Regions from separate parts of the Nocardioides eburneus genome, predicted to be linked through region 3. Evidence: predicted binding sites of a transcription regulator. Region 3 holds the regulator's gene; each other region holds the start of a gene.

Region 1 (10,553 bases), on a different contig from region 3:
TCCTCGGCGACGCACGCAACAACTACTCCGACCTCCGGCTCGACGCGCTCCGCCGCATGGTCGACGCGTCGCGGCACGCCTGGTGGCTCAACCCCGAGGCGCGCCGGCAGTGGGACACCGGCGACTCCGAGGCCGCGCGCTATGGCGCGCTCGTGCCGATGGTGGAGTGTCGCAACCTCACCCAGCTCTCGGAGTTCGTGCACGACATCGCGTAGGCGGCGAGCCCGAGGCCGCGCGCTCAGGCCACGAGGCCCTTGTCCTCGAGGTTGACCCGCGCGTTGTGGGCCGACCGCGCCGTGAGCGCGTCGTAGATCGGGATGCCCCCGAGGAGCCGGGCGAGCAGCATCGCGAGCGCGACCGCGCCGAGCATCGGCGGAAGCCAGGTGACCGAGCCGGTCATCTCGGTGGCGAGGATGAGTCCGGTGACCGGCGCCTGGACGCTGGCGGTGAAGAACGCGGCGAGCCCGGTCAGGGCGAGGGCTGCGGCCATCCCCGGCGCCAGCGTCGTCACCTTCGCCGCGACCAGCCCGACCAGGAGACCGCTCTCGGTGCCGAGCACGAGCATGGGAGCGAACAGCCCGCCTGGCGTGTTCGCGGCGTAGGAGACGACGCCGAGGGCGAAGCGCACCGCCAGCATCAGGACGACGGTCGCGACGGCCCCGTGACCGAGGAGCGCGTCCTGGGTCAGGTTGTCGCCGCTCCCCACCCAGCCCGGGGCGAGCCAGGCGAGCAGCCCGACCGCGGCCCCGATGGCGAGCGAACGGACGACCACCGGGACGCGAGTCGTGTCGACGAACCGCAGCCCGGCCATCACGGCGCGGTTGTAGGCGACGCCGAGCACTCCGCAGAGCAGCGCGACCATGACCACCAGCGGCGCCTGCGACAGCGACGGGGCAGGCAGCGTCGGCATGGTGAAGACGAGGTCGTCGGCGTGGAGCAGGTGAGTGGCGGCGAAGCCGGAGCCCGACGCGGCGAGCGTCGCCAGCGATGCGCGCGGGTCGAACCGCTTGAAGAGCTCCTCGAGGACGAAGACGCCACCGGCGATCGGCGCGTTGAAGGCCGTCGCAAGACCGGCGGCCGCGCCGCCCGCGACCACCATGCGGAGGTCGTCGCGACCGAGCCGGGTGACACGGGCGCACACGGAGGCGACGACCCCGCCCATCTGCACCGACGGCCCCTCGCGCCCGAGGGCCAGTCCTCCGCCGATCGCGAGCAGCCCGCCGACGTACTTCACCGGAAGGATGCGGGCCCGGCCGGGATCGGCCCGGCCCTCCACGATCGCCTCGACCCGAGGGATCCCGCTGCCTTCGGCATGGGGCTCCATCCGGTGGACCATGAGCGCGGCCGCCGTCGTCGTGGCGGCCACCACGAGGAGGAGTACGGCGAAGCCCAGCACGGACCGGTCGTGCGCCCACCCGATGAGGTCTCCGCGGAGGCTCGCGGCATGCTCGAGCAGCAGGCCGAACGTCGAGGCCACGACCCCCGTCGCGGCGCCGGCGATCGACGCGACGACGACCAGCCGGAGGGTTCCCGCGCTCGGCCGATCCGCGCCCTCAACCACCCTGACGACCACGATCCACCCATCCCGACGCGGCCATCAACACGGCAGGAGGATATCGACTCGCCTCAGGATCGACCGCCTCAGGATCGGCTCCCTCAGCGTCGGCCCTCTCAGCGTCGGCCCTCTCAGGCGGCGTCGGCGAGGCTCAGGTCGACGAGCCACTCCACCGGCGCCACGTCATCGGTGTAGACCCGGCCGCCTCGCAGCCCCGGCTCGAGACGGTCCGCGGTCGCGCCGACCACCTCACCGAGGTCGTGCGGGATCCGCGGGACGGCGGCGCGGAGCCGGTCGGCGGGCGCCGGGCCGGTGCTGCCGACGAGCACGGAGTTGGTCGGCTCCGACGGGTCGCGCCAGACATGATCGGAGCCGAAGGCGGTCGCCATCGTGGCGGTCAGCACCTTCTCGAGGGTGTCCGACCGCTCCGGATGCGCGGAGTTGACCACGAGGACGCCGCCGGGCGTCAGGTGGGCCTTCGCGAGCGCGAAGAACTCCCGCGTGGTCAGATAGAACGGGATGTAGGGCTGTCGGTAGGCGTCGACCATGATCACGTCGAACTTCCGGTCGGTGGTCTCCAGCCAGGGCCGGGCATCGGCGGTGTGGGTGTGGAGGCGCGAGCCGCGCAGGTCGAAGAGCCGGCGACCGACGTCGGTGAGCGCGCCGTCGATCTCGACGGCATCCACGCGGGTCTCCGGCAGGTAGTGGCCCAGCTGCCGCGCCGTCGTCCCGGCGGCACTGCCGAGGATCGCGACGGAGCGGGGCATCCGGGCGCCGGCGTACGCCATCGCGAGCATCTCGTCCCAGTAGTTGCCCGTCAGCCACTGGCCGGGGCGATAGACGGAGTGCACGGCGTGGCCCTCGTTGAGCTCGAGGAAGCGGGTGCCGTCGGGCTCTTCGACGACGCGGGCGTACTGGTAGTCCGTCTCGCCCTCCCAGATCACCTGCTCGTCGCCGCCGGCGGCCTTGACCGTGCCGGTCGGGAGCGCGAGGAGGCCGAGGATCACCAGGGGTACGACGGCCGCGACCGCCCAGCGTCGGGAGAGGTGCGGCAGCGCGGCCAGAGCCATGGCGGCCGCGAAGATCAGGAACGTCCGGCGAGTGCCGACGACGGGGATGAGCAGCAGCGCCGCCAGGAACGTCCCGACCAGCGAGCCGACGGTGGAGATCGCGTAGAGCCGGCCCGCCGTACGACCAGCGTCGGCGACGGCGTTGACCCGCAGCCGGACGGCGTACGGCGACGCCATGCCCAGCAGGAGGAGCGGGATCGCGAGCAGGACGCCCACCCCGACGAGCGATCCGACGAAGGTGGCCGCGCTCAGCTGGTCGACGGCGCGCACGGCCTGCCGCAGGAACGGTCCGCTCACGAACGGCACGACGGCGAGGAGCGCCGAGGCGACCAGCACGATCCGCGCCAGTCCGGCCGGGTTCGGGTTGCGGTCGGCCAGCCTCCCGCCGAGCGAGTAGCCCACCGAGAGCGCCACCAGCACGATCGCGATCGTGTTCGCCCACACGATGGTGCTGGCCCCGAACCAGGGCGCCAGCAGCCGGGCCGCGGCGATCTCGGCCCCCAGCGTCCCGGCGCCCACGGTGAAGACCAGGAGCTCCAGCGCGCGTCCTCGCAGCCTCATGCTCGTGAACCTATCCGTGGGGTGGCTGTCGCGCTGGGCGGTGCGGGTCTTGGACCGAAAGCGCGGGCTCGGGTTTCGGGCGCCGTTACGCCGGGGCCGTGGCCGGTGCGAACTCCCTCCACAAGGCGTCGAACACCTGTTCACAAAAGCTGACGATGGGCGTAGGATCGGGCCATGGCCCAGGGCCAGGGTGCTGGCCGGTGAGGTGCCGGCCTGGAAGGCGAGGCTGGTCGCGCAGCGCACCAAGGCGTTGTGCCCCGACGCGGCCGCGTTCGTCGACGTGGCGGTCGCCCCGCGTGCGGAGCGGTTCGGCTATGCCCGGCTGGACCGGCTGGTGGCCGAGGCTGGCGCCCGGTTCGCCCCCGACCTGAGCGCCCTGGCCGATGCCGAAGCCGCCCAGGGTCACCACGTCACCCTCACCACCCGGCCCGACCCGGGCATCGGCGTGGACACCATGGCCGGGCACGCCTACCTGGAGGCCACCCTGGATCCGGCCGACGCCCTCGACCTCGAATCCGCGGTCGCCGCCATCGCCCACGGCCTCCTCGAGGACCAGCAGGCGTCGAACCTCACCCTGGATCAGCGCCGCGCCCAGGCGCTCGGCGTCCTGGCGCGGCACTACACCGCCGGCCAGGCCGGCGGGGTCGCGCGGGTGGTGCACCTGTACTGCCACCTGTCTCCCGGGGAGGGCACCGGGCTGGTCGCGGTGGACAACCTGCAGACCGTGGTGCCGCTGGAGCGGGTCGAGGCGTGGGCCACCACCCCGGGCACGGTGGTCAAGCCGGTCACCGTCATCGACCTCAACCAGTCCCTGACCCACGACGGCTACGCGCCCTCGGCCCGGCAGCGCGAGCAGGCCTACCTGATCGCCGGGGTCTGCGCGTTCCCCGGCTGCGAGAAGCCCGCGATCCCCACCGGGCGGCTCGATCTGGACCACATCACGGCCTTCGACGCCGGGGGCCAGACGAGCACCGAGAACCTCGCGCCCCTGTGCCGCGGGCATCACCGCGCCAAGACCCACGACGCTTGGAGCTACACCCAGATCCACCCCGGCGAATACCTCTGGCGCTCACCCCACGGAGCGCACTACCTCCGACACCACGGCGGCGGCACCACCACCATCACCACCGCCGACACCGGCTGACGCGTCGTAGGGTCAGCGGGTGCCCGATGCTCGCCACGTCATCACGGAGCGACTCGACCTGTCGGCCATGTCCCTGGACGACACCGAAGAGCTCTTCCCGATCTTCTGCGACGAGCGCACCTGGTGGTACGACCCGCCCGGCCGCCATATCGACATCGAGCAGACCCGCCGTTACGCCACCGTGGCCGCCGAGCGCTGGAGCGCAGGACTCAGCTACTGGACGGTCAGGCTGCGGGCGACCGGCGCCGTGATCGGGTCGGGCGGCGTCCAGCGCCACGAGGCTTGCAGCTGGAACCTCAACTACCGGCTGGCGCCCGACGCACAGGGTCACGGCTATGCCACAGAGCTGGTCCGCGCCGCCCTCGACGCGGCCCGCGCCGCCGACCCGAACAGCGCAGTGATCGCCTGGATCGACGCCCACAATGTGCCGTCACGACGCGTCGCTGAGCGTGCGGGTCTCATCGATCACGGTGTGCGGCCGACCCCGAACGACGGGCGGCTCCGGGTGGCGTACGCCGACCGTGCGCTCGAGCGCGAGAACGATCCGACGCGGCGAGAGGCCCAGGCTTGACCTTCCCCCGGCGGCAGACCCGAGTGTGAGCGCATGACCGACGATCCACGCCCCGGCGAGCTGATGGCCATCGGCGACTTCGCACGCGCCTCCGGGCTCACGCCCAAGGCGCTGAGGTTGTACGACGACCTGGGGCTGCTCCGCCCCACGCGGGTCGATGCGTTCACCGGCTACCGCTGGTATGCGCCCCGTCAGCTCGAGGCGGCTCGGCTGGTGGCGTCGTTGCGGCTCGTCGGCATGCCACTCGCGCGGATCCAGACCGTCATCGGCCTGCCGCCGGCGCGCGCAGCGGAGGAGCTCGAGTCCTACTGGCGGCAGGTCGAAGCCGACACCGCGTCGCGTCGGCAGGTCGTCAGCGACCTGCTGGCACGGCTCGGGAAGGAGACCAGCATGCCCAGCACCACCACGACCCTCGCCGCGGCGATCGGCGTCAGCCACCGGCAGGGTGGCCGGCGCAGCCAGCAGGACGCCGTCCTCGCAACGCCGGAGATCCTCGCCGTCGCCGACGGCTTCGGGGACCGGGACGACCTCGCCGGCGCGGCGCTCGACGCCTTCGCCACCGGTGGCTTCCCAGCGGCGCGCGCGGTCGCGTCGAGCGCCGGACCGGCCTCCGGGACGACGCTGACCGCCGTACGCCTGGACGGCACGACCGCGCGGCTCACGCACGTGGGTGACGGCCGGGTGCATCTCGTCCGGGACGGTCAGGCCACCGTGCTGACCCGTGACCACACCATGGTCGCCGCACTGCTCGAGGCCGGTGAGCTCACCGAGGACGAGGCGCGGTCACACCCGCACCGCAGCCTGCTCAACCGCGGGCTCGGCGGCGGTGCCGGGGCGGAGGACGCGGCGGAGGACGGTGTCGAGGTCGTCGCCGACGAGGCGCTTGTCGACCTGCGGTCCGGCGACCGGCTCGTGCTCACCACCGACGGCGTCCACGCCGTCCTGGGGGCTGACCCGTTCCGCACGCTGCTGATGGCCGAGGCGACGGCGCAGCAGGTCGCCGACGCCCTGGCCGCGGCCGTCGAGAGCGCCGGTGCTCCCGACAACCACAGCGTCGTGGTGGCCGACCTCAGCGAGGCTCAGGCGAGGTAGCCGAGCTCGCGGATCCGGTCGAGCTCCGCCCGCAGCTCGGGGTGCGGCGCGGAGTCGGCCGCCCGCGCGCCCAGGACATACGGGCTCTCGTCACGCGCCGCGGTGCCGTCGTAGACGACCGTCAGGCGATGGGAGGACCCCGCGTTGATCAGGCCGCCGAGCAGGGCGACCGGGTCGGCGCGGTCCTCGAGCGAGAGCACGCGGGTCGACTCCGGCACCCGGGGCGCCGCGGCAGACGGAGCGCCCACGGTCACCACCTGGTCGATGTTGTACGACGCCGGCGGCTCGGCCGCGAGCGCGGCCGCCGTGGCACCACCGGCCGCGGCGCCGACCAGCATGACGTGGGCCCCCGGGGTGACGGCCTTCTCGATGGTGCGGGCCGCCTCGGCGGCGTACGAGCTGACGTCGCCCGACACGAGGCGCAGCCGACGCTCGGCGCCGTGGGCATGGGGCCCGGGGAGGTAGGCGATGTAGCGTCCCGACGCGGTCGGATGGACCGACACGGCGGACGTGACGCCCTCGAGGGTCGTCATGAGCTCCTCGAGGGAGCGAGGCACGGCGAGCGCATCGTCGGCCGGGGAGGGGGCGGCCGGGGCGGCCGGAGAGGCGTCGGACGTCGGGGCCGGGTCGCTGACGAGCTCGCCCGCGATGTCGCGGACCGCGAAGCCGATGTCGGCGGCGAAGGGCTCGACCGAGGCCGCCCGCAGCCCACCGGCGGCAGCGAGCGCGGCGTCCTCGCCCTGCGGCAGCCCGGTGGTGAGCAGCGAGCGCAGCTGCAGGGACTCCAGGAGTCCGCCACCGGACGCGATGTGGTCCATGAGCTCGGGATGCTCCTCGGCGAGCTCGCCGAGGTAGGCCGTGACCCCGTCACGGTCGAGGGCATCGGTCTCGATGAGGCCGGCGGACACGAGCGACCCGCCGAGCTCGACCTCGGGAGCGAGGTAGCCGATCGCGCGGCCGGCGACGGCGCCGAGGCTCTTGTAAGCCGCGGTCTGCAGCTCGTCGATCCACTGATAGGTCAGGACGGTGGCCCGGACGACGAAGGCGTCCGCGTCGAGCTCGACACCGCGGTTGAGGAGACCGTGCTTGCCCGAGGTCGCCGCCAGGATCTCCTCCTCGGCCACGGCCCAGGTCTTGGGGGAGAGCTCCGCGGAGTCGCTGACGTCGGGATCGCGGAGGATCTCCGGTCCGAGCTTGGCCCAGGAGCGCACCTGCTCACCGGCGGCGTCGAAGGAGTCGGCCAGCCGGAGCATCGCGTCGTACTTGTCGAACGGCGGGGTCGGTGGCGTGGTCATCGGATCACCTCCGCGAGGACGGGAGCGAGCTCGGGGCCGAGGTCGGAGGGCTCGACGCGGGTGACCGTCAGCATCGGCTCGCCGTCGCGGACGACGGGACGCAGCGCGCGCCATCCGTCGCCGACCAGCGTCCACGACACGACGCCGATCGGCGCCGACTCGGGATCGCTGACCGAGGCGACGATCGCCCGGAGCCGCCCACGCGACTCGCTGGTGAGTGCGGTGAGGACGGTCGTGAGCGTGGCGTCGCCGGAGGTGAGCACCGGAACGAGATCGCCACGCCCGGCCCGGGTCGCCTCGAAGACGGCGTCGGCCAGCCCGAACGGCACCTCGAGATGATCAGGGACCTGCGAGGTCGTGAGCGAGATGTCCTCCGGGAGGGCCGGGGTGCGGCCGAGCTCACCGGACCAGCCGTCGGCCGGGAACCACGACAGCTCGAAGACCAGACCGTCGGAGGTGGCCAGGGTCGCCACCACGTCACCACGCCGGCGGTGCCAGGCGTGCGCACGGAGCCCGGCGATCGTGACGTCGAGGTCGATCGCCACCTCCGGCGCCGCGAGCAGCCCCAACGCCCCGGCGAGGCCGGCGTCGAGGGCGGCGCCGTCGAGCAGGCCGCGGCGCGTGAGGGAGGCCGCCGGGTCACCCAGCGCAGCCGTCGCCGCCGCGAAGGCGTCATCCTGCCGCGACGAGCGACTCTGACCGAGCCGGCCCTCGAGCCCCCCGCCCTTGGTGGCGGCGACCACCTCGAAGGGGAGCGGCGCGTCGAGGACGGAGCAGGCGTGGGTGAGCTCGGGCAGGGTGAGGGCGATCCGGCGAGGTGCGCCGGCCCAGGGTTCGTCGGGCAACGCCGGCCGGGCGGGCCCGAGGTCGATCGTCGTCACGCGAGCTCCACCTCCAGCCACGCCTTGTGCCCGGCGGCGGGCAGCGTGCGACCAGCCAGGCGGCCATCGGCCAGCAACGCCTCGGCGCGCTTCTGGGCGGCCGCGATCGTCTCCTTGGTCCGATCCACGTCGAGCAGGTGCCTCTCGAGCGCATCAGCGGCCGTCTCGTGACGCTCGGCGATGGCGCGGAGCGCCACCGCCCGCTCCTTGATCCGGACGCGCATCGCCGCCGCGGCACGGCCGGACCACGCCACGCTCTCCGCGCGCGCCACCAACCCGTCGGCGGTGGCCCTGATGTCGCCGGCCTGCTCCCTCAGCCGGTCGACACGATGACGCATCACGTCGGTGTCGCCGTACATGCTCCTCCTCTGGACGGACGCCGTGCGGAGTCCCTACCCCGCTGCTCCCACACTGAAACCAGGAAACCTGAGGTGATCTGGACCGCCGTCGCTCACGGCCCGAGGACCGTCGAGAGCCGGTCCAGCGCCGCCGTGATCTCCGCGGCCGCGCCGGCGAAGGAGAGCCGCACGAAGCGGTGCCCCTCCACGGTGTCGAAGTCGATCCCCGGGGCGACCGCGACGCCGGTCTCGTCGAGCAGCCGGTGGGACCACGCCATCGTGTCCTCGGTCCAGCGGCTCACGTCGGCATACACGTAGAACGCGCCATCGGCGGGAGCGAGGTCGGTGACGCCGAGGTCGCGCAGGCCGTCGAGGAGGAGCCGCCGGTTGGCGGCGTACCGCGCGACGTGGCCGTCGAGCTCGGCGTACGCCGCCGGGGTGAACGCCTGCACGGCGGCGTATTGCGCCAGGGCGGGCGGGCAGATCGTGAAGTTCCCGACGAGGACATCGACGGCCCGGCGCAGCCGCTGCGGGACGAGCATCCAACCGATCCGCCACCCGGTCATGGAGAAGTATTTGCTGAAGCTCCCGAAGACCACCGCCTCGCGGCTCGTCTCCCACGCGCTGCGCCCGCGCAGGCCGTCGACGTCGTCCGCGGTCGCCGCGGTGTCGTAGCTGATGCCGTGGTAGATCTCGTCGGAGATCAGCTGGATGCCGGCCTCCTCGCAGTACGCCGCCAACGCGGCGAGCTCCGCCGGGAGCAGCATCGTGCCGGTCGGGTTGGCCGGGCTGGCGACGACCAGGCCCGCCAGACCGACCCGCTCGTGCAGCTCGGCGACCTGCTCGACGCTCGGCTGGAAGCGGGTCGCCGGGCCGGTCGGGATCTCGACGACCTCGCAGCCGAGCGCCACGAGCACGTTGCGATAGCAGGGGTACGTCGGCCGGGCCAGCGCCACCTTCGCGCCGGTGTCGAACGCCGCGAGGAACGCCGCCAGGAAGCCACCGCTCGCACCGGTCGTGACGACGACCTCGTCGGGGTCGACGTCCAGGCCGTGCCAGGCGCGGTGGTGATCGGCGATCGCCCGGCGCAGCTCAAGGATGCCCGTGGCCGGCGTGTAGCCGAGCGGGTCGCCGCTGTGCAGCAGCCGGACGGCCTCGTCGGTCACCGCACGAGGCGCCCCCGTGGACGGCTGGCCGGCCATGAGCGAGACGGCGTCGCCGTACGTCCGCTGCCGCTCGGCCGCCCGGGCGATCATGTCCATCACGTGGAACGGCGGCACGTTCGCCCGCTGCGCGACACCGAGCCGTCCGCCGAGGTCCACCTGATGCATGCCTGCAACCTACGCCGCGCCGATAGACTTCGACCCCGCCACCCCGACTGATGAGGTGACATGAGCTTCGACGCCCACCAGCTCGACGAGTTCGTGCTGGTGGGCGCTGCCGTGACGCTGCTCGCGATCATGGCGGTCCGGCTCTCGTCGAAGGCGGGCCTGCCGTCGCTGTTGATCTACCTGCTGATGGGCGTCGCGCTGGGGGACTCCGCGATCGGCATCCGCTTCGACGACGCCAACATGGCCCACGCGCTCGGGTTCGCCGCGCTTGCGCTCATCCTGGCCGAGGGCGGCATCACCACCGACTGGCGCGAGGTCAGGCCGTCGATGCCCTTGGGGCTGACGCTCGCGACGCTCGGCGTCGTCATCTCGATCGCCGTCGTCGCGGTCGGAGCCCACTTCCTGCTCGGTCTGGGATGGGAGCTCGCCGTGCTGCTCGGCGCGGTCACCTCGCCCACCGATGCGGCGGCGGTGTTCTCGGTCCTGCGCGTCGTCCCCCTGCCGCGGCGCCTCACCGGCGCGCTCGAGGCCGAGTCCGGGCTCAACGACGCCCCGACCGTCGTCATCGTTACCCTCATCGCCGAGGGCGGCATCCACGAGCACGCCCCCTGGACGATCGTCGGCATCGTCGTCGGCGAGCTGGCGCTCGGCATTGCCTGCGGTCTGGTCGCGGGCTTCGGCGGCGCCTGGCTGATGCGCCGCGCCGCGCTGCCGG
Region 2 (10,553 bases), on a different contig from region 3:
ACCCCGCGCACGATCAGCGCGATGAGGATGAGGAAGAGCGGCAGGTAGAAGCCGGAGAAGAGCGTGGCGTACCACTCCGGGAAGGCGGCGAAGGTCGCGCCACCGGCGGTGAGGACCCAGACCTCGTTGCCGTCCCACACCGGACCGATCGTGTTGATCATGACCCGGCGCTCGCGGTCGTCCTTCGCGAGGACCGGGAGCAGCATGCCGACGCCGAAGTCGAAGCCCTCGAGCACGAAGTAGCCCATCCACAGCAGGGCGATGAGGCAGAACCAGAAGGTGGTGAGTTCCATGGCGGTCTCCGGCTCAGTAGGCGAAGGTCAGCGGCTTGTCGCGGTCGTCGTCGGGCTCGCGCCACTTCGGCGAGGGCGGCTCGACGAACTTGTCGGCGCCCTTCTTGACGACGCGGACGAGCAGGCCGACCTCGACGACCGCGAGGACGAGATAGAGCAGCGTGAAGCCGAGCAGCGAGATCCACACCTCGGCCGGGCTCACGCTCGGCGAGACCGCCTGGTCGGTGGTGAGCAGCCCGAACACCACCCAGGGCTGACGGCCCGCCTCGGTGAAGATCCAGCCGAGCGAGTTGCCCAGCAGCACCATGATCGGCGACGAGATCGCGACCACGGCGAACCAGCGGCCGGATGGTGCCTTGTTCTTCCGGGTCAGCCACAGCAGCGCGAGCCCCACGAGGGCACCGACGACACCGAGGCCCATCATCCAGCGGAAGCTCCAGTAGGTCAGCGGGATGATCGGGGTGTAGTCCCCACCGGAGTAGTACGACGTGCCGGGCTTCGCGCCGTACGTCTTCTCGTACTGCTTCTGGAGGTTGTAGATCCCCTGGACCCGCTCGTCGAAGTGGCCGGTGGCGAGGAACGACAGCACGCCGGGCACCTCGAGTGCCCACTTCTTGTGCTTGCCGTCGCGGGTGCCGATGGTGAGGATCGAGAACGGCGCGTGGGTGTCGGAGGTGGTCCACAGGGCCTCGGCCGCGGCCATCTTCATCGGCTGGACGTCGGTCATGATCTTGCCCTGCACGTCGCCGGAGATGCCGACGCCGAGGCCGGCGACGACCATGACGACGGCGGCCAGGCGCATGCCCTTGCGATACATCGGGCGGTCGTCCCGGGCCTTCTTCACGTAGAGGACCGCGCTGATGCCGAGGATGAACGCCGCCCCCGTCATGTACGCCGCCAGGATGACGTGCGGGAAGGCACCGAGCTGCACCTTGTTGAACATCACGGCGCCGAAGTCGTCGAGCTCGGCGCGCCCGGTCGTCGGGTTGAAGTGGTAGCCGACCGGGTGCTGCATCCACGAGTTGGCCGCGAGGATGAACCACGACGACGCCAGGGTGCCGAGGTGGACGATCCACATGCAGGCGGCGTGCAGCGGCCGGGGCAGCTTGTCCCAGCCGAAGATCCACAGCCCGAGGAACGTCGACTCGAGGAAGAACGCGAGCAGCGCCTCCACGGCGAGCGGCGCGCCGAAGATGTCACCGACGAAGCGGGAGTAGTCCGACCAGTTCATGCCGAACTGGAACTCCTGCACGATGCCGGTCGCCACCCCCATCGCGATGTTGATCAGGAAGAGCTTGCCGAAGAACTTGGTGAGCCGCAGCCACTCCTGCGAGCGGGTGCGCAGCCAGATCGTCTCCATGACCGCCACCAGGACGGACAGGCCGATCGTCAGAGGCACGAAGAAGAAGTGGTAGACGGTGGTGATGCCGAACTGCCACCGGGCGAGGTCCAGAACGCTGTCCACGTCAGCCACTATCCCGGCCCCTCCCAACCCTCGGAAGCGGGGTGTCGTCCAGGGGTCCGCTCAGGACTGGTTGCTCACATTGCGAGATCGGTCTAGACCAGCGGGTCGGGCTCTTCGTCCTCCCCCGGCGGCGGTACGACGAGGATCGGGCACGGCGCCTCGCGCAGCATCGCCCTCGCCGTACCGCCGAGGTGGCCGCGCGGGAACAGGCGCGCCCGGCGGGCGAGCACGAGCAGGTCGACCTGCTCCCCCAGCGCCACGAGCGCGGCGGCCGGGTGTCGCTCCAGAACCCGGGTGGTCGTCTCGACCTCGGGATACTCCGCACAGACCGGGTCGCACACCTCGGCGAGCGCGGCGCGCATGTCGTCGGTCCACCCCTCCGTGTCGAGCTGGTCGGGGAGCATGAGGGCGTCGTACGCCGTCGTCGGCAGGTGCCAGGTGTGCATGATCTCCAGCCGGGCACCCCGCTTCCGGGCGATCCCGAGCGCCTTGCGGAGCAGCGGGCCGGCGGTGTCGACCGTCTTGATGCCGACACCCACGCGGCCGCGGCCGTTGCCCTCCCAGCCGTCGGGGACGATCGTCACCGGACAGTGCGCGCCCGCCGCGAGCGCCGTGGTGGTGGAGCCGGTGACGAGCCGCTCCAGGGTGGAGTGCGGCTGGAAGCCGACGACGACGAGGTCGGCACCCTTCGCGGCCTCCAGGAGCGCGGCCTGGCGCTGGCCATGGAGCAACTCGCCGCGGATCTGGCCCGGGTCGACCAGCGTTTTCGCCAGGTCGAGGGCCTGCGCGAGGACGGCCTGCCCGGCCTCCTCGAGCCCCTGCACCGCCGTGGGGACGAGCGACGAGTAGCCCGTGACGACGTGGACCACGTGGAGCTCGGCGCCGTGCCGGGCGGCCACATCCGCGGCGTACCTCACCGCCGCGTCGCTCGCCGTCGAGCCGTCGACGCCAACCAGGATCCTGCTCATGACCGTGCTCCCTTCTCGGAGTGTCATCGTCTCTTCTCATCCTGCCCTGCCGGGGCGACCGAGCGGGGCGTCTCGTCGGTCACGCGGCTCGCGCCGTGTCGCCGGGCATCACCCCCGGCACCACGACCATCCGAGACCCCGGCACCCACCACACCCAGCCCGACACCGGCTGAGCCATGCCCTTACCTCGAATGCCGAGGAGCCCCCGGGGTGGTCTCCCCGAGGGCTCCTCGCGGCCTCACGCCTCGTTGGTCGACGCCTCGTCGACGTAGATGACGACATTTGCGTCGTAGGCGCCGGTCGTCGCCTCGGCGTCTCCGGCCGTGAGCTGCTGGTGCGGGCCGCGACCACCTGGCTGCTCACCGCGATCGCTGCCTCGACGAACTGCTGGGGCACGGGCACGCCGAGCGCCCCAGGGCGAGGGTGATGGAGTGGCCGAGCGCGAACGACACCGTGATCGCGGCGATCCGGCGTACGGCGGGTGCGGGCCAGCAGGGGCCGGAACCAACTAACCGAGCCTCCACGAAACCCGGGGCGCTTCACTCGCTGGCCGGCGCTTCTTCGTCACAGTTCGCGGCGGCAGGCTCGTCACTCTTGCCGCATCTCGACAGACGCGGATCGGCACCGCACTCGGCGGCTCACGTCCGGCGGTGGAATCTGATGGTGCCGTCGGGGTGGCGGGTCGTGGTGAACGTGGGGTTGTGGGCGAGTCGGTGGTGGTGGCCGCAGAGCAGGACGGCGTTTCGTAGGTCGCTGTTCCCGCCTTGTGCCCAGGGGTCGAGGTGGTGGGCGTCGGTCCAGGTGTTGGGGATCGAACAGCCTTCGGCGGCGCAGGTGGCGTGCTTGATCCGGAGGGCTTTGCGTTGGGCGGGGGTGAACAGGCGGGTGGTGCGGCCCAGGTCGAGGACTTCGGAGTGGGTGCCGAGGACGGCGGGGATGATGCCGGCGCAACACGCGAGTCGGCGAGCTTCGGCAGCCGACAGGTCTCCGCCCTCACCGTCGGCGGCGTTGGCGTTGGCGTCGATCACGGCCGTGCCGAGGTCGTTGGTCAGCTGGTCGATCGGGATCGTGACGATCACGGTCGTGGCGTCGCCGCCGTGGTGCGGCAGCCGGTCGGGATCGATGCGTTCGAGGAACTGGGTGAAGGCCTGGCCGAGGAGCCGGTCGTAGGACACCGCCCGTCCTTCCTCGGTGAGTTGGGCGAGTCGGGGTTGGGTGAACGCCTCCAGGTAGGTCTTGAGCCGGGTCCCGGTGGCGTGCGGCACCCGGCCGCGCAGCAGACAGGTGCCGTCGCCCAGGTCACTGATCGTCAGGCTGGTCTTCCGGGCGGCTCGTTCCTCCTCGGCGAGGAGGCGTTTGCCGAGCTCGTCCTCGGCGCGGTCGGGGTCGACCACGGCCAGGATCCGTGCCCCCAGCCGGCGCAGCTGGCGGGGTGTGAACCGCCCGGCGAGGTCGACCAGATGGGTCTCCGCGGCGGCACGAGTCTCGGGCTCGAGGTCGTCGGGCAGGTCGTCCAGAGCGCGGGCGATCACCCGTGCCTGCGGCAGTGAGCAGCGGCCCTCCGCCAGCGCGGCGGCGACGTGTTCCCAGCGCTGCTCGAGTCCGCGGGCCAGGTTCAGGTCGGCGCGGGCGTCGCGCCCATCGACCTGGAGCTCGTGGACGCACCAGTCCCCGACATCGCGCGCCCCCACCTCCTCGGCGACATCGCCCGCGACGGCCAGCACCCGCAACCGCGCGGCGGCGACCTGGGCCTCGAGCGCGGCCAGCTCCCGCAGCACCACCTGCTTCTGCGCGGCACTCAAGAACACCGGCTCCGCGACCGCTGCCTTCCCCATGGCGTCGCGGGCGACCTGGACGCAGGCCAGCAGCAGCGGCGTGGTCGACTCCTCGGTCACGAGCGGGCACCCCCTCGGCGGCGTACACGGGACTAGCTCCTCACACCAGCGACACTAGACCCGACCACCGACAGTTTCCGAGCAAAGATTCGACCCTGTGGAAACCGCATGCCAAAAACCCAGACACGGGAAAGTGCACCCGACGCAAGGCGGACCAAGGCCGGAAGTCCGCAAGCCACCCGAATGGCACCCAAGCCGAACACGCCAACTCGTCGACCAAGCCAGACACGCTGGAAGCCAACGAGACAGTCAGTCGCCGGAAGCACCCCGCGAGTGAGTGCGCCGCACACCCCGCGCGGCCAGGTAGGCAGCACCGCCACCCAGCCCGAGCATCCCGAGCCCGACCGCGGCCGGCAGCGAGTAGTCCGGCCAGATCGATGCCTCGGCGACGTCGACCGGGCTGACCGCGCGCGTCGCGGGCGCCTGGTCCGCGGCGAGGTCCTTGGCCGCAACCGCATCGACGATGTAACGGTTGCGCAGGTCGTAGGTGCAGGAGATGAGCGTGAGGTGGCGCTTGCCGTCCTTCGGCTGGCGGAGCACGGAGGTGTCGTCCGGCGTCACCTGGCGGTGACCGGTGACGAGATACTTCACGCGGCGGCGCGCCGAGTCGGTGACCCAGATGACGTCGCCGGCCCGGAGCCGGTCGATCCGAGTGAAGTAGAGGTTGCCCCACGCGTGGTGTCCGGCGAGGACGACGTTGTCGGGCTGGTTGAGCGCCGGGCCTGCGTAGTGGGTGATGGCGAGGTTGAGCGAGCTGGCGGCGACGTACTCGATGATCGGTGAGTGCACCTCGATCCGAGGGATGTCGATGGTGCCGTTGACGCTGGTCGACTCGAGCGTCAGCCGGCTGCTGGCCGCCGTTGTCTCGTAGCGGGTCGCGACGCCGTCGAGCGTCGTCGTCACGAAGTCTTGCTTTCGGTCGAGATAGATCGCGTACGACGCCGTAGCCGAGGCCAGCAGGCCGAGCGTGAGCGCGAGGACGACCGCGCTGCGCCCGACGACGGTACGCCGCCCGGAGAGCAGGAGTCGGCCGCCGACCCAGACGAGGACCACGACGGCGAGCGGCACGACCACGACGCGGAGGACCCCGTGCGGCGCGTGCAGCTGCTGCATGACCACTGCGGTGGCGTTGGTGTGCAGGACCGCGGTGCCGAGGTACTCCTTCCGGGTCACCGGCACGCCGTCGGGGTGCGTGTTGTTGTCGCCCTTGACGGTCACCCAGGCGACCCGCCCGTCGGCGTGCTCCACGTGCGTCACCCGGTGCAGCGCGGTGCGCCCGCCGATCCCACCGGCCCGGAAGGCGATCACGTCGCCCTTGCGTACCTCGTCGAAGGGCCGGTCGTGGGTGAGGACGAACGAGTCGACCTCGAAGGCTGGCGCCATCGATCCGGAGGCCACCACGTAGGGCCGATAACCGGCGATGTCGGCCCCGTCGTCGTGCTTCCCGACGCTGACCCACCAGACGGCGCTGGCCAGGCATGCCAGGCAGGCTCCGAGCAGCAGCCAGGTAACCAGCCGCCAGAGCGCCCGCAGGGCGCGTACGCCGTTCACTGCTGGTCCTCGTCGCGGCGCGGTCGCAGCGCGGCGAACGCGAGGCATCCCAGCATGGCGGCGAGCGTCGCCAGCGTGGCGGCCACCAGCAGGTGGAAGCCGTCCAGCGATTCCCCGGTCGGCGGCAGCGTGGTGACGCTCGCCGGGCCGGTCAACGGCTGCCCGTCGGGCGCCACGCCTCCCTCGATCGGCGCGGTCCCGCCCGTCACCTGGAACTTGAAGACCACGTGCAGGCGCTGGCCCTGGGCCTCGTTGCCGACGCTCCTGTCGAGCGCCAGCGTGGCGGTGAGGCGCGTGGTGCGGCCGGCACCGATCACGACCGTTGCGCCGTTGAGTCGCTGAGAACCCGCACCGCCGGTGCCGAGGAGCTCGCCCTCGTGAGTCAGGGTGACGGTGGCGGTCTCGCGCAGGTCCTCCGCGTTGCGTCCGGTGAACCCGAAGCCGGCGAAGGTCAGCGTCGCCACGCCGTTCGCGTCGTTCCGGACCGTGATGTCGAAGCTGCGGCGATAGCCGGGGTGGACGTTGCGGGCGTCGAAGACGACCCCCTCCACCGCGGCCCGGTTGTCATCGATGACCAGCACCGCTGATCGCTCGGCGGAGCCATCGGCACCATGCGCGGGTTCGACGCCGACGCCGAGCGCCAGCACCGTGGCCAGCATGGAAAGCAGGACAGCGACGAGGCTCAGGACCGCTATCCGGTTCTGGTTCCTCATCGCTGCCTGCCTAGGAAGGAGAAGGGTTCTGCTGTTGGGGTCCCGGCGGTCACGGGGAGGCCGTGGCCGCCGGGGGCGTGGAACTACGCGGTGTCGCCGTCGTCAGCGGGAAGCGAGAACGCCGTGTCGACGACGCTGTCCCAGTTCACGTTCCCGAGCGTCGTGTTGTTCTTGTACTGGATCGCCTGGACGTCGACGGTGACGCTGAGATCCTGGTCCTGGGCCTCATTGGTCGCTGCCTTGTCGAAGTAGATGACGACGTTCGAGGAGTACTCACCGGTCTCGGTGGTGGTGGCCTCGGTGGTCTCCGCCGCGCTCCCGGTGCCGGCGATGACCAGCGCCGGATCGGCGATACCGTCGGCGAGATCGTCAGCGTCGCCGATGTATCCGTCCACGCCCGTCAGCGCATCGGTTTCCGTGCCGAGCAGAGTCGTCTGCGTCGGCACCGTCTCGCCGGCGTACACGTAGAGGTAGGGGGCGATGCCCTCGTCGGCCGTCCCGCTCACCAGCGTCCGGATCCAGGCCTCCTTGTTGCCCTCGTTGGCGATGTCCCCGGAGATCGTCAGGACGTCGCCGGGGTTGAAGTTCTCGATCGTGCCGTCGGCGTCCGCGACGCCGTTCTGGTAGACCGTGAGCTCGCCGGTGATGTCCAGCGTGCCGGCAGTAGCCGTACCCTCGCCCGCGATCGTGTCGCTGAAGTACGCGTAGCCGAGCCCGACCACGAGCGCACCGGCGACGGCGATGGCGCCGAGTCCGATCCAGCCCTTGCGGCTCTTGCGACGGTCTTCCTCTTGCCGAGTCATCGTTCTCATCGCTCCTTTGCGTGTGACTCGTGTGGGTCGGCGCTTGCTTCCCCCGGGCCGCCCTCCCGGGGCCTCCCGCACCCTCAGGATCAGCCCGCCTCGGAGGCCTTGCGGGGCGCTCCGGCCCCTCTACGTAGCCACCGCCCGCGGCTACGTACCGCGGACGGTGGGCTTCGGTGCCTGGCAGCTGGTCACGACGACGGAGTCGGTACGACGGGGACCGGCGCTGCCTCCGAGCCGTCCTCCGGTCGCGGGGCGACCGAGGCGCTGAGCGACGCAGGCGAGGTCGGCGCGTCCTGCTTGCCGGTCTCCCCCGTGTCCGTCTGCGCCTGTTCTTCCTCGGCCGCTCCCCCGGCCTGGGCCGCCGCCTCGTCGGACTCCGTCTGGTCCGCCTCGGCCTGGTCGTCCTGCGACGCGTCCGCGTCCGTCGATCCCGTATCCGCGGAGCCGGTATCCGCGGGCCCGGCGTCGGTCCCAGGTTCGGCAGCGGCCGAGGGCGGCGGACTCTCGTCCGTGAGCTCGTCATCCGTCGCGCTCGGGCTTGGATCAGCGCTCGGGCTGGCGGTCGCGCTCGGCGACGGCTCAGCGGTGGGACTCGGCTCCTCGCTCGCTTCGGGCGTCGCGAACGACGGCAACAAGGGCACCGAGCCGGGATCGAGCGTGAGCCCGGTGGCGGCCGCCGTGACGTCGGGGACGGTCCCGTCGTCGTACACGTGCGTGAGGGAGATCTTCCCGATCGTCGAGCCGGTAAGCGACGTCGCGGTCCCGTTGCCCATCTCGCCGTCGGCTCCGTAGCCGTGCGTGTAGATCATCGAGCCGTCGGCCTTCAGCAGGACCGAGGTGTCGATCCCGGCGGCCAACCCGCCGATGCCGGAGACCATGGCCGACTTCACGTAGGCCGGCTGGGAGACCGGAGCCCCGGTCAGCAGCTGGTCGAAGTCGTTGACGCCGATGCCGTAGACGTCGCCGCTCGCCGCGAGGACCAGCGTGAAGTCGTAGCCCGCCACCACCCGGGCGGCGCTGCTCCAGCCACCGCCCGTCACCTCGGTCGGGACGCGATAACCGGTCGTGCCCGCGGTGAAGTGATTGCTGTCGTTGTTGCCGAAGCCCCAGACATCGCCCGCGCTGGTGAGGTAGACGGTGAAGAAGCCACCCACCGAGAGCGTGGCCGCGTTGCTCACGCCCGCGACGAGCGCCGGCGTGTGGTAGAGGCCGTCCACCGTGCCTGCCCCGAGCTCACCGACGCTGTTGTAGCCCCACGCGGTGATGGTGCCGTCGTCCAGCACTGCTGCGCCGTTGTAGTAGCCCTGGCCGACGTCGACCGCACCCGAGGTGACGATCTCCTTCGGTGTGGAGCGGTTGAGGACGTCTCCGGTCCCGAGCTGCCCGAGCTCGCCCGCGCCCCAGGTCCAGACGGACCCGTCGGTGCCCAGGGCGGCGACCGCGGTCCGCATGGCGCTGACCTTCTTCACGGGAACGCTCAGGCTGACCGCCACGGGGGTGGCGCTGTTGGTCGTCTTCCCGTTCCCGAGCTCGCCTTCGATGTTGTAGCCGAGGGCGTAGAGGCTGCCGTCGTCCATCAGGAAGTACGACGACTGGCTCCCACCGGCGACCTGCACGACCTTCTTGCCGCTCGGCAGCCCCTGGATGACCTGGGGCACCGTGACCGGCGAGGTGGTGCTTCCCGACCCGTCGACCTGGCCGTAGGTGTTCATCCCCCAGCCCCACGCGCGACCCCGCGAGTCGAGCGCGAGGGCGAAGTACTGCCCCGCCGCGACCTGGGTGAAGTTCCACTCCTGGATGGTCTGGGTCACCGGGTCGGCGCTCTTCCCCCCGCTGTCGGTGACGTTCGCCGTGGCGGTGTAGGCGCCGGCGACGTCGGCGACGAAGTCGCTGGTGACGGTGATGGCCTGGGTGATCGCCGTATTGCCGTCCTCGGTGTCGGTCGCCCTGAAGAGCCCGGCGAGGTAGGCGCTCACCGTCGGCTGTCCGGCCGCGGTGTCGCCGATCTGGCCGACGAACGGGGTCCGGTCCTCGGTCGTCGTGGCGACGATGACCGGCGGGTTGTTGATGTCGACGTGCACGAGCGTGCCGTCCCAGTCCTCGTGCTGCGCCGTCCAGCCGGTGTCCACCCCGGCGTTCACACCAGTCGCCTCGGCGGTCGCGCCGAGGGTGAGGTTGAGCTCGGGGTCCGCCGAGGTGACGATCCCGAGGTCGACGAGGTCCTTCGCCTGGACGAGCACGGTGTAGGTCAGCGTCTTTGACGAGGTGTCGGAGCCGGCCGGCCCCAGGGTGATCGGGGCGACGTCGGCCGTCTGCCCCAGGTAGGGACCGTCCGCGTCGGTCGCGATCGTGCTGTCGTCGGGGGTGTCGTCGTCGATGACCGTGCCCGGCAGCGCCGGGAACAGCGTCGAGAGGTCGACCGAGATGTCCACCAACGCAGTGATGGAGACGTCGATGCTCACGTTGGCGACCAACGAGGCGATGGCGACGTCCAGCGGGGAGTCGTCCGTCGAGACGACGACACCGCCCTGCTCCGGCGTATCGGTCGTGCCGACATTGTCGAAGTAGTCGAAGAGCCCGAGGTCGACGTCCTCACTGATGGTGCCGGTGTTGTCGACCTCCACCGTGAGTGTGTAGACGTTCATCGTTGAGATCAACGCGCCGATCTGGGCCTCGACGGCCGCCTCGACCAGGGGCCGCGCCGTGCTCTGCAGGGCCGACGTCACGTACTCGTCGAGGACGGCATCGACGATCTCGTCGATGATCTCGCTGCTCACGTCGTCGGTCCACACCGACGCGGGCGCCACCGTGGTGGTCACCCGGACGCCGATGTCGCCGGCCGCGGCCGACGTACGCGACGCG
Region 3 (10,553 bases):
ACGTCCAGGCCTCCGAGAAGAAGTTCTGAGAAGGAGCCCCGATGGAGTCCTCGACCACGTCACCGACGACCTTCGGTCCGCACACGCTGCCGGCCAACGACAACATCAACCCCTACGCGTTCAGCGTCGACCTCGACGGGCAGTGGTTCATCACCAAGGGGGCGATGATCGCCTACTACGGCGACATCCGCTTCGAGGCGGTCACCGCCTTCGCCTCCCAGCAGGCCTGGGTGGCGGCGCGCTTCTCCTCGCCGGTCTACATCCATGACTGGGTGATCGCGGAGGGCCACGGCAAGCTCGTCCTCGGCGACCGCGGGTTCGACATCAACTCCTACACGCTCGAGGACGGCAACCTGGTCATCAAGGCCAACAACCTGCTCGCGTTCGAGCCGACGCTCGAGCTCAAGCAGTCGATCGTGCCCGGGTTCGTGACCCTCATCGGCTCCGGCACCTTCCTGGCCTCGTCCAACGGCCCGGTCATCTTCGTGGAGCCGCCCTTCCGTGCGGACCCCGAGGCACTGCTCGGCTGGGCGGACGTCCCGTCCCCGTCGGTCCACCACGACGCCGCGTGGATGGCGCAGTCCTTCGCGACGGCGGTCCAGGGCATGGTCGGCCGGGCGTCGGGGGAGGAGCGTCAATACGACTTCACCGGCGCCGGCACCATCCTGCTGCAGTCCTCGGAGGTCGTCCGCCACGATCCCTCGCTCGCGCGGCTCGTCGAGTCGCAGACCGACCTGCTCTCGCCGAGCCAGGCGGGGGCGCTCGGCCGCAAGCTGCTCGCTCGCGAGCAGGCCGCGAAGAGCTGAGGAGTGCCCTCCCCTCGCCCGTGTGAGGGACGCGCCCGCCGAAGATCCGGGATTCCGGGGTGGGACACGTCATCATTGCTCGTCGTGGACAGGGGGACGTACGACGGGCGCCGGGTCGCGGCGCGCGCCGCTCCGGTCGGCGTACTCCTCCTCGTGGTGGCGCTCCTCGGTGGCCTGCTCGCCGGCTGCGGCGAGTCGCCGGAGGAGCGGGCGGCGCGGATCCACGGCATGTGCGCGCTCTACCGCCACCTCGCCGACGACCGCGCCCGGATGGTGACGGGCTCGGGGAAGCGGGTGGTCGTCATCGGCGACTCCTGGTCCGTCGGGCGCAACCTGCCCGACCCGGCGCAGTCGTGGCCGGCGGCGCTCCCGGGCGAGATCCATGTCGCGGGCTTCTCCGGGAGCGGCTTCTCGGAGCAGGACATGAGCAAGTGCGGAGAGGTTTCCTTCGCCGACCGCGCCTCCGCGGCGGTCTCGGGGGGCGCCAACCTCGTCGTCGTCGAAGGTGGGCTCAACGACGTGATCCGCACCAACGCCTCCATCCGGGCCGGGTTCGACAAGCTGATGACCATCCTGTCGCCGTACGACGTCGTGGTGATCGGTCCGACGATCACGCCGCGCCACGGCACGAAGGCGGTGCGCGTCGACCGGCTCCTGCACCGGCTGTGCAACCGGGTCGGGGTGCCCTACGTGAGCACCCTCGACATCGACCTGCGCTACATGCCCGACGGCCTGCATCCGACCGCGTCCGGCCATCGTCGGTTCGGCACGCTCGTGGCTGAGCGGATCGCGCGCACCGTCCCGACGCGCCCCGCGGTCAGTCCGTAGCGCCTCGTCAGTCCGTAGCGCCGTCGCGTCGCGCCGCGCCGGCCCTGGACCCGTCACGTCGCCGCCACCGGAGAGCCGCGACGAGACTGTCCGTGGCCACGGTTAAGGTGCTCCGGTGCGTTCCGAGACCGTCCAGCAGATGCCCGTCACGACCGCCCTCGAGGCCGCGGTCGAGGCGCTGGGCGGCCAGCGGCGCGACGGCCAGGTGCGGATGGCGGAGGCGGTCGCCGAGGCGCTGGCCAACGACGAGCACCTGCTCGTCCAGGCCGGGACCGGCACGGGCAAGTCGCTGGCCTATCTCGTGCCGGCGCTGATGCACGACAAGCGGGTCGTGGTCGCGACCGCGACCCTCGCGCTGCAGCACCAACTGGTCGAGCGCGACATCCCGCGGCTGGTGGCCGCCGTCGGCGACCGGCCCGGCGTCGACGCCACCTTCGCCGTGCTCAAGGGCCGGAGCAACTACGCCTGTCTCCACCGCATCCGTGAGGGCGTCCCCGACGACCAGGGCACGCTCGTCGACGTCCCGCTCGGCCCGATGGCGACGAAGGTCGTCGAGCTCAGGGAGTGGGCCGAGAAGCAGGCGGAGGAGGGTGGCACGGGCGAGCGGGACAACGCGCCCCGCCACAACGACCGGGAGTGGCGCCAGGTGAGCGTCAGCCACCGCGACTGCCTGGGCGCGTCGAAGTGTCCGTTCGGCGCTGAGTGCTTCGTCGAGGTGGCCCGCGAGAAGGCCCACCGCAGTCACCTGATCGTCACCAACCACTCGCTGCTCGCGATCGACGCGATCGAGGGCGTGCCGATGATCCCCGACTACGACGCCGTGGTGATCGACGAGGCCCACGAGCTGGTCGCGCGGGTCACCCAGGCGGCCACCGACGAGCTCTCTGCGGCCGACGTCGAGCGCGCCGCGCGCCGCTCCCAGCGCCACGTCGACGGCGGCGAGGCCGACGATCTCGCCGACGCCGCCGACGCCCTGCGGGCCGTGATCGGCGACACGAGGCCCGGTCGGTTCGAGACCGTGCCGAGCGATCTCGGTGACGCTCTGGTGCTCGTTCGCGACGCGGCGCGCGCCTGCCTGTCGGCCTACCCCAAGGTGAAGGACGACGACGCGCCCGACGCCGGCCTCCAGCAGGCGCGGGGGACCGTCCAGGACGTCTTCGCGATCGCGGAGCGGATGGCGGCCCATGTCGAGGCCGACGTGCTGTGGCTCGCGGAGGGCACCGAGAGGATCCCGCCGCGGCTCTGCGTCGCGCCCCTCCAGGTCTGGGCGCAGATGCGCGACAAGCTGCTCACCGACAAGACCGTCGTCTTCGCCAGTGCCACGCTCAAGCTCGGTGGCGACTTCGGCGCCGTGGCGGGGTCGCTCGGGCTGAAGGCGGCGGAGCGCGTCGAGCCCGGGACCGACGCCCAGCGCACGGAGGACGTCCTGCCCTGGATCGGGCTCGACGTCGGCAGCCCGTTCGACTACGGCCGTCAGGGGATCCTCTACGTCGCCCGTCACCTGCCGCCGCCCGGACGCGACGGCCTCGGGGCGGCCCAGCTCGACGAGATCGTCGAGCTGATCGACGCTGCGGACGGCCGCGCGCTCGGGCTCTTCTCGAGCCGCCGTGCGGCCGAGACGGCAGCGGAGGCGGTGCGCGAGCGTCTGCCCCACCTGACGACGCTCGCCCAGGGCGACGCCCAGCTGCCCGAGCTCGCGGCGCAGTTCGTCGGCGACCCCCACACGGTGCTGTTCGGGACGCTGAGCCTGTGGCAGGGGCTCGACGTGCCGGGTGACACGTGCCAGCTCGTGCTCATCGACCGGATCCCGTTCCCGCGGCCCGACGACCCCCTGATGTCGGCGCGCCAGAAGGCCGCCGACAAGGCCGGCGGCAACGGCTTCATGCAGGTCGCCGCGACCCACGCGGCGCTGCTGCTCGCGCAGGGCGCCGGCCGCCTGATCCGCACCACCAGCGACCGCGGCGTGGTGGCCGTCCTCGACCCGCGGCTCGCGACCGCGCGCTACGGCGGGTTCCTCAAGGCCAGCCTGCCGCCGATGTGGGCGACCACGGACGGTGGTGTCGCCCGTCAGGCGCTCGCGCGGCTCGCGGCGGCGGCGAAGGCGGATGCCGGACGGACGACGGCGGCTCAGCGCCCCTGATCGGGGGCACCGGGCCGCCGTCGTACCAGCGTCGGGCTCAGCCCTTGACGAGCGTGCCCTTCCAGGTGTCGCGCAGAGCGTCGTACTTCGGCTTGCCGTGGCAGGACATGCCGGTGCCCTTCCAGCAGGTGTAGGAGCGGGCGGCGCTGGCGAGCGTGAGCTCGGCCTTCTGCACGGTCTTCGTCGCGAACGGCACCGCCACGCTGCCGTTCCCGCGGCCGTTGACCTTGACCGGGTACTTCTTCAGCGCGCCGGACTTGAGGTAGACCGTCACGATCGCGGCCTGCATGCCCGGACGCGTCAGGTGGACCTGGACACGGAGCTTCCGCCCCGCCGGGACGTTGTGGGACACGAACCGGGTGGAGGCCGAGGTGAGGTGCTGCAGGGTGTAGGCCCCGTTCGCGCTGGAGGAGGCCGGGCGGATCGTCACCGACTTCGTGATCGGCGCGATCGGGTACTTGTTGGCCCGGCCCTCGCGGTAGGCCCGCCAGGGGTGGTGGTTGGCCTCGGCGAACTGGAGATAAAGGGTGCGGAAGAGCTTGCCGCGGTCGGCGACCGCGTCGGCGACGGCCTGGATGGAGTAGTCGTTCTTCTTCTTGCCCTTGGTGCTGTCCGCGTGCTGCCAGATCTGGCGCAGGATCAGCGGCATCCCGCCGACCTTCCGGGGCATCCGCTCAGAGAGGTAGCGGAAGAAGATCCAGTTGCCGTAGACGCCGTATGTGGTCTGCTTGTCGAGCGGGGTGCGCGGACGCCGGAGTTGGCCGTAGGGGAGGTACTGCAGGTTGTCGTTGACCGCGCTGTAGATCTCGTCCTCGGCCCAGACGGCGGTGCCCTCCATGAGCCAGAGGTCCTCACCGGCGTCGTACCCGAACTGGATCGCGTGGAAGAACTCGTGGGCAGCGGTCACCTGGAGGTTCTGGAGCGGGGTGTTCTCCGGGTACTGCCGGTGGGCGTAGTCGTTGTCGAGCACGCAGTAGGCCTTGGCGGTCGTCGAGCCCTGCGGTGCGTTCGCCGGCTTCCCGTCCGGGGCGCAGTAGCCGTAGTAGCCCTGGTCGAAGACGTCGCGCAGGTAGATGTCGACGTAGTTCTTCTTGCCGCCGACGGCGCCGTCGCCGACCGGCCGGCGGTAGCCCGCCTTGTGGTAGCGCGCGTAGACGTTCTCCATCACGCTGCGGACCTGCTTGACCCAGGCCCAGGAGGACTTGTCGTCACCGCTGGTCAGCCAGTGGATGCAGATCGGCACCTTGGTGCTACAGAGCCGCTTCCCCGGCGTGGGGCGCGCGAGCATGCGCGACGCCGTCGACTGGTCGCTCGCCGACATCTGGTCGCGGTGGACGTAGAGGTTCGCCAGCGCCATCGTCGCGTCGCGCCCGTGCACGAGCGTCTGCTTCGCCCGGCGTGCGGACTTCGGCGCGAGGACGTCGGCCGCCTGGTCGAGCGCCCGGCGCGCGGCGAGGGTGGTGGTCCGCTCGGTGAGCGTCAGCCCCGCGATCACGGAGGGCGAGCTCGAGCTCCCTGAGCCCGGGGCGCCCGCGGGTCCGGCGTACGCCGGCACGGTGACGGCCACGCCGGCCGAGACGATCACGGCGAGGAGGGTGGTGCGGGCGAGGGCGGACAGGGCGGGGAAGCGAGAGGAAGGCATCGAGTACCAAACAGTCGACGACAGGTCGGGCCGGATCCGGACGCCTACCGCGACGGTTCGCCGACTCGGCGGCCCTTCGAGTGGTCCTCGTCCGCAGATGCGGCCTCCAGCACTATAGGCCGCTGGCTGAACGCCGAGACACTCACGACACCCGCGATGACCACCATCCATCCCACGATCACGTCGAGCGTCCAGTGGTTGCCGGTGCCGACCACGACGATCGCGGTCGCCGCGGCGGAGAGACCGGCGAGCAGGCGGACGACCCAGCTCCGGACGTTGCGCCAGACGACGATCGCGACCCAGAGCGACCAGCCGCAGTGCAGCGAGGGGAACGCCGCCAGCTCGTTGGTGAGATGACCCATCCCCTTCGGCGCCGACGCGTCGGCCCCCCACCAGCCCTGGTCGGAGTGGAGCAGGAGCACGTCGTCGTAGAGGTGGGGGAAGAAGCGCGGAGGCGCCGTCGGGAGCATGAGGTAGAGCGCGAGCGCCAGGACGGTGCCGACGACCAGCGCGCGCCGTGCCGGCAGATAGCGGTGCCGGCCACGGGCGTAGAGCCAGACGAGCACGACGAGGGTCAGGATGTAGTGGGCGGTGGAGTACCAGTAGCAGCCCAGCAGCCCGATCAGGTCGTGGTGGACGAAGAACTGGTTGAGTCCGTGCTCCCAGTCGAGGTCGACGGCGCGCTCGATGCTGAGGATTTGCCGGGCCCGACTCTTGGCCTCCGCCATGTTGTTGCTCGCGAGCAGTCGCGAGGACGTGTAGGCGATGTAGAGCACGGTGACGAAGATGAGCTCGCGGATGCCCGCGCGCACGCCGGCGAGGCGCTGCCACAGGGTGCGCGGCAGGACGCCGTGCTCCACCGACGGCTGAACCGTGATGCCTGGCACCGCCGACCCGGTGTCGGCGACGGACCGACCGGCGATGTCGCCGCTCGTGATGCCCTCGTCGTGCACGCTGCCCCCGCAAGTTCCGTCGATCCGGATCACCCTAGCCAATGAGGAGCAGCGGCCGACTCGGGGAATACCCCTCGTGGGGTACGGAGCCTCAGATCGGGCGCGCGCCGGCCCCGACGTGGACGTCGGGACCGGCGCGACAAGCCCGGCCACCGGGCGTCAGAGGCTCCGCAGCACCGCCGTGACCTTGCCGAGGATCGTGGCATGGGTCCCGTCGATCGGCTCGTAGGCCGGGTTGTGGGGGAGCAGCCAGACCTGGCCGCCCTTGCGCTGGAAGGTCTTCACCGTCGCCTCGCCGTCGATCATCGCGGCGACGATCTCGCCGTTCTCAGCGGTCGGCTGCTGCCGGACGACGACGTAGTCGCCGTCGCAGATCGCCGCGTCGACCATGGAGTCGCCCGAGACGTGGAGGAGGTAGAGCGTCCCGTCGCCCACGAGCTGCTTGGGCAGGGGGAAGACGTCCTCGACCTGCTGCTCGGCGAGGATCGGCCCGCCGGCCGCGATGCGTCCGACGATCGGGACGTAGGCCGCGTCGGGACGGGAGTCTCCGACGCCCGTCTCGTCGAACGGGGTCTCCTCGGCCGCGGAGATCGCCTTGCGCGCCGCGAGCACCTCCGGCAGGAAGACCTCGAGCGCCCGGGGACGGTGGGGATCGCGCTTGATGAACCCCTTCTGCTCGAGGACCTTCAGTTGGTGGGCGACGCTGCTGGTGCTGGTCAGCCCGACCGCCGAGCCGATCTCCCGCATGCTCGGCGGATATCCACGCTTCTCGATGCAGTCGCGCAGATGGGCCAGGATCCGCTGCTGGCGGGGGGTGAGACCCGTGGCGTCCGGCGGACCGTCGGGGAGCTCGCGCACGCCGTTCGGCGACTCTCGGGTCGACTTGGGCTTCGTCATGCCTCAACGGTAGACCGCCGGCCGGGCGAGTTCAAACATCTGTTCGAAGCGTGTCGACCTCCACCGTTCGAACGCTTTTTCGGCAAGGCCTTGCTTCTGTTCGAACAGGTGATCTAGTCTCGCTCATGTGTTCGATCGAATGTCTGGTCGAACGGCCCCGCGGTCGCCGCGCAGCAGCGGTCGATGAGAACTGTCGGTGGCCGCCGGTAGACATCGCGTCGAACCGCCCCAGCGGACCCGACTTCCCCAGGAGCTTCCGATGAGCACCCTCAGCCTCGCCCACGTTCCGTACGCCGCCCCGCGCCGCTCCACGGTGCGGCTCACCCGTCGCGGGCGTGTGGTCGTGTTCGTGGTGACGCTCCTGGCCGTGATGGCGGTCGGCTTCGTCGGGGCGAGCATTTCGGGCGCCTCGCAGGAGAAGGGTGTGGGCGTCTCGACCCGCACGGTCGTGGTCGGCACCGGTGACACGCTGTGGGACCTCGCCTCCGATGCCGCTGACGGCGGCGACATCCGCTCGATGGAGCAGACGATCAAGGACCTCAACGGCCTTGACTCCGGGATGCTCATCGCCGGCCAGACCCTCCGGATCCCGAACTGACCCGGTGGGCGCTGGCGCTCGCCGGGACGTAGACCGCCGCCAGCCGATTCGACCCCGGCTGGCGGCGGCACGGGGAAGACGAGGGGTGGGGCTCCGCCGGGAGGCGCGGTCCCACCCCTCGTTCGTCGGGGAGTGTCAGTCGGCGCGGTGCCGGCGTGCAGTCGTCGGCGCGGGCGTCCCGGGGTCGTCATCGGGTGCGGGCTGGGGTTGCATGGCCGCCGTAGGGTCGGATGGCCGTGTCTCGGGCGGGAGCGATGCGGGCGCTGGGCCGGAGGTCAGCCCGAGTGCTCGACCCAGGCGAGCGAGCAGCATGAGACCGGCGAAGAGGCAGGCGACGGCGCCGACGGCGGCGAGGGCGAGGAAGGCCCAGGCGCGGCCCTCGCCGTCGCGGGCGTCGCCACCGAAGTCGATGGCGGCGTAGACCAGATAGCCCCACGCGATGATCGCGATGGTGATGGCGCCCGCAAGGAGCAGGACGCGACGGTCGAGCCCATGCCTCTGGCGGGGTCCCCGTCGTGCCCCTGCGCGCTTGCCTGCGGACCTGCCCCTCGATGCCACGGCGACATTCTCGCTGATCCCCGGGGCGGAGTGTGCAAGCGGCACGAGTCGGCTGCGGAGCGCGGCCGTTCTCCGGACGATGGCGCGCCGCGGCGTCGTCCACAGTCGTGCCGAACGGACGGTCGTCGGTCTTGGCCAGAGCGGGCGAAGAGGGCATCGAACGACGTTCGCGAGCGCGACACGCCGGGCCGGCCTGCGCGACACGCCGAGGAGGTCGACGCCCTCTTGCGAACCGCGCCGGGCCCGGCGTACGGTAGCCACTACATCTAGTAGTTACACCGGTGTAGTTCTCCACATCTAGTTCCACAAGGGATGCGGGGTTGCGCACAGGCAACTGCTGGTTGTCCACAGCTCATGCCGTTCCATCCACAGTCGGGAATGGCATTTCCGGCGCCGTGACGTCAAGGAGGGGGATCGAGATGCACTGTCCGTACTGCCGGCACAACGACACGAAGGTCCTCGACTCCCGCGTTGCGGAGGACGGCGGGTCCATCCGTCGCCGGCGTGTCTGCCAGGGGTGCGACAAGCGGTTCTCCACCGTCGAGCTCATGCAGTTGACGGTGCTGAAGCGCTCGGGTGCGACCGAGCCGTTCAGCCGCGAGAAGGCCGTCTCCGGCGCGCGGAAGGCCTGCAAGGGCCGCCCGGTGACCGAGGACCAGCTCGCGTGTCTGGGGCAGGCCGTCGAGGACACGCTCCGGAGTGCGGGCTATGCCGAGGTGCCCAGCCACGAGGTGGGGATGGCTATCCTTGCCCCTCTGCGCGAGCTCGACGAGGTGGCCTACCTTCGCTTCGCGAGCGTCTACCGCGCGTTCGAGTCGGCCGACGACTTCGTCGCCGAGATCGCCATGCTGCGCACGGAGCGCGCGTTGCGCGCGGGCGTGACCGAGTCAGCCGTCAGCGGCTGATCACAGACTGCCCGGGCAGGCCGTGGGGAAGCGAGCCTGCCCGGGCTCACCAACCTCTTTCCCAGCGGCAGGCACGTTTCAGCGGGCCTTAGTTTCAAGCCTCAATTCAAGTCGGCAACCGATCCAGGACAGGACAAGGGGAAGTCAATGACCGAGACGGTGAGCGGCGCAGACACTCAGCCCGCCAAGGGCGAGGGTCTGGCCGGGGGTGGGCTCAAGATCGAGCGGGTGTTCAGCACCGAGGGTGTGCACCCCTACGACGAGATCACCTGGGAGCGTCGGGACGTCGTCCAGACCAACTGGAAGACCGGTGAGACCGTCTTCGAGCAGCGCGGGGTCGAGTTCCCCGACTTCTGGTCGGTCAACGCCTCGACGATCGTCACCACGAAGTACTTCCGCGGTGCCCTCGGCACCCCACAGCGCGAGACGAGCCTCAAGGACATCGTCGACCGCGTGGTGAAGACCTACACCAAGGCTGGCCGCGAGTATGGCTACTTCGCCAGCGACGCCGACGCCAAGGTCTTCGAGGAGGAGCTGACCTGGCTGCTCGTCCACCAGTACTTCGCGTTCAACTCCCCGGTCTGGTTCAACGTCGGCACCCAGTCCCCGCAGCAGGTCAGCGCCTGCTTCATCCTGTCGGTCGACGACTCGATGGACTCCATCCTGAACTGGTACAAGGAGGAGGGCTTCATCTTCAAGGGCGGCTCCGGCGCGGGGCTCAACCTCTCGCGCATCCGCTCGAGCAAGGAGCTCCTCTCCAGCGGTGGTACGGCCTCCGGCCCGGTGTCGTTCATGCGCGGCGCCGACGCCTCGGCCGGCACCATCAAGTCGGGCGGCGCGACGCGCCGGGCGGCGAAGATGGTCGTCCTCGACGTCGACCACCCCGACATCGAGGAGTTCATCGAGACCAAGGCGCGCGAGGAGGACAAGATCCGCGCGCTGCGGGACGCCGGCTTCGACATGGACCTCGGCGGTCGCGACATCGCCTCGGTTCAATACCAGAACGCCAACAACTCCGTCCGCGTCACCGACGAGTTCATGCGTGCGGTCGAGGAGGGGAAGAGCTTCGGCCTGCGCGCCCGCATGACCGGAGAGGTGATCGAGGAGGTCGACGCGCGCGAGCTGTTCCACAAGATCGCCGTCGCCGCGTGGGAGTGCGCGGACCCGGGTCTGCAGTACGACGACACCATCAACGACTGGCACACCAACCCCGAGACCGGGCGGAT

What was found. Region 3 encodes LexA, which represses DNA repair genes until DNA is damaged. Its sites were predicted from a motif close to TCGAACANNTGTTCGA; they were not measured.
Region 1: the regulator LexA is predicted to act here: its motif matches at 3,315-3,330, upstream of AB3X52_RS10005 (HNH endonuclease signature motif containing protein).
Region 2: the regulator LexA is predicted to act here: its motif matches at 4,699-4,714, upstream of AB3X52_RS14965 (HNH endonuclease signature motif containing protein).

The regions. Positions count from the first base shown of each region.
Region 1 covers NZ_JBFPJR010000014.1:64,353-74,905, reverse strand. Annotated here, with positions in the region: gene AB3X52_RS10020 (VWA domain-containing protein) at 1-215, shown strand, start outside; gene AB3X52_RS10015 (chloride channel protein) at 239-1,561, opposite strand; gene AB3X52_RS10010 (spermidine synthase) at 1,687-3,186, opposite strand; gene AB3X52_RS10005 (HNH endonuclease signature motif containing protein) at 3,392-4,330, shown strand; gene AB3X52_RS10000 (GNAT family N-acetyltransferase) at 4,350-4,901, shown strand; gene AB3X52_RS09995 (MerR family transcriptional regulator) at 4,935-5,993, shown strand; gene AB3X52_RS09990 (hypothetical protein) at 5,981-7,288, opposite strand; gene AB3X52_RS09985 (ESX secretion-associated protein EspG) at 7,285-8,169, opposite strand; gene AB3X52_RS09980 (hypothetical protein) at 8,166-8,528, opposite strand; gene AB3X52_RS09975 (aminotransferase class I/II-fold pyridoxal phosphate-dependent enzyme) at 8,621-9,838, opposite strand; gene AB3X52_RS09970 (potassium/proton antiporter) at 9,899-10,553, shown strand, end outside.
Region 2 covers NZ_JBFPJR010000029.1:11,285-21,837, reverse strand. Annotated here, with positions in the region: gene cydB (cytochrome d ubiquinol oxidase subunit II) at 1-293, opposite strand, end outside; gene AB3X52_RS14975 (cytochrome ubiquinol oxidase subunit I) at 307-1,758, opposite strand; gene AB3X52_RS14970 (universal stress protein) at 1,851-2,726, opposite strand; gene AB3X52_RS14965 (HNH endonuclease signature motif containing protein) at 3,365-4,621, opposite strand; gene AB3X52_RS14960 (signal peptidase I) at 4,871-6,172, opposite strand; gene AB3X52_RS14955 (hypothetical protein) at 6,169-6,885, opposite strand; gene AB3X52_RS14950 (TasA family protein) at 6,969-7,688, opposite strand; gene AB3X52_RS14945 (RCC1 domain-containing protein) at 7,880-10,553, opposite strand, start outside.
Region 3 covers NZ_JBFPJR010000042.1:9,796-20,348, forward strand. Annotated here, with positions in the region: gene AB3X52_RS17420 (AIM24 family protein) at 1-29, shown strand, start outside; gene AB3X52_RS17425 (AIM24 family protein) at 42-806, shown strand; gene AB3X52_RS17430 (SGNH/GDSL hydrolase family protein) at 891-1,634, shown strand; gene AB3X52_RS17435 (ATP-dependent DNA helicase) at 1,774-3,774, shown strand; gene AB3X52_RS17440 (MXAN_6640 family putative metalloprotease) at 3,812-5,416, opposite strand; gene AB3X52_RS17445 (phosphatase PAP2 family protein) at 5,461-6,369, opposite strand; gene lexA (transcriptional repressor LexA) at 6,529-7,266, opposite strand; gene AB3X52_RS17455 (LysM peptidoglycan-binding domain-containing protein) at 7,526-7,864, shown strand; gene AB3X52_RS17460 (hypothetical protein) at 8,000-8,422, opposite strand; gene nrdR (transcriptional regulator NrdR) at 8,842-9,327, shown strand; gene AB3X52_RS17470 (vitamin B12-dependent ribonucleotide reductase) at 9,475-10,553, shown strand, end outside.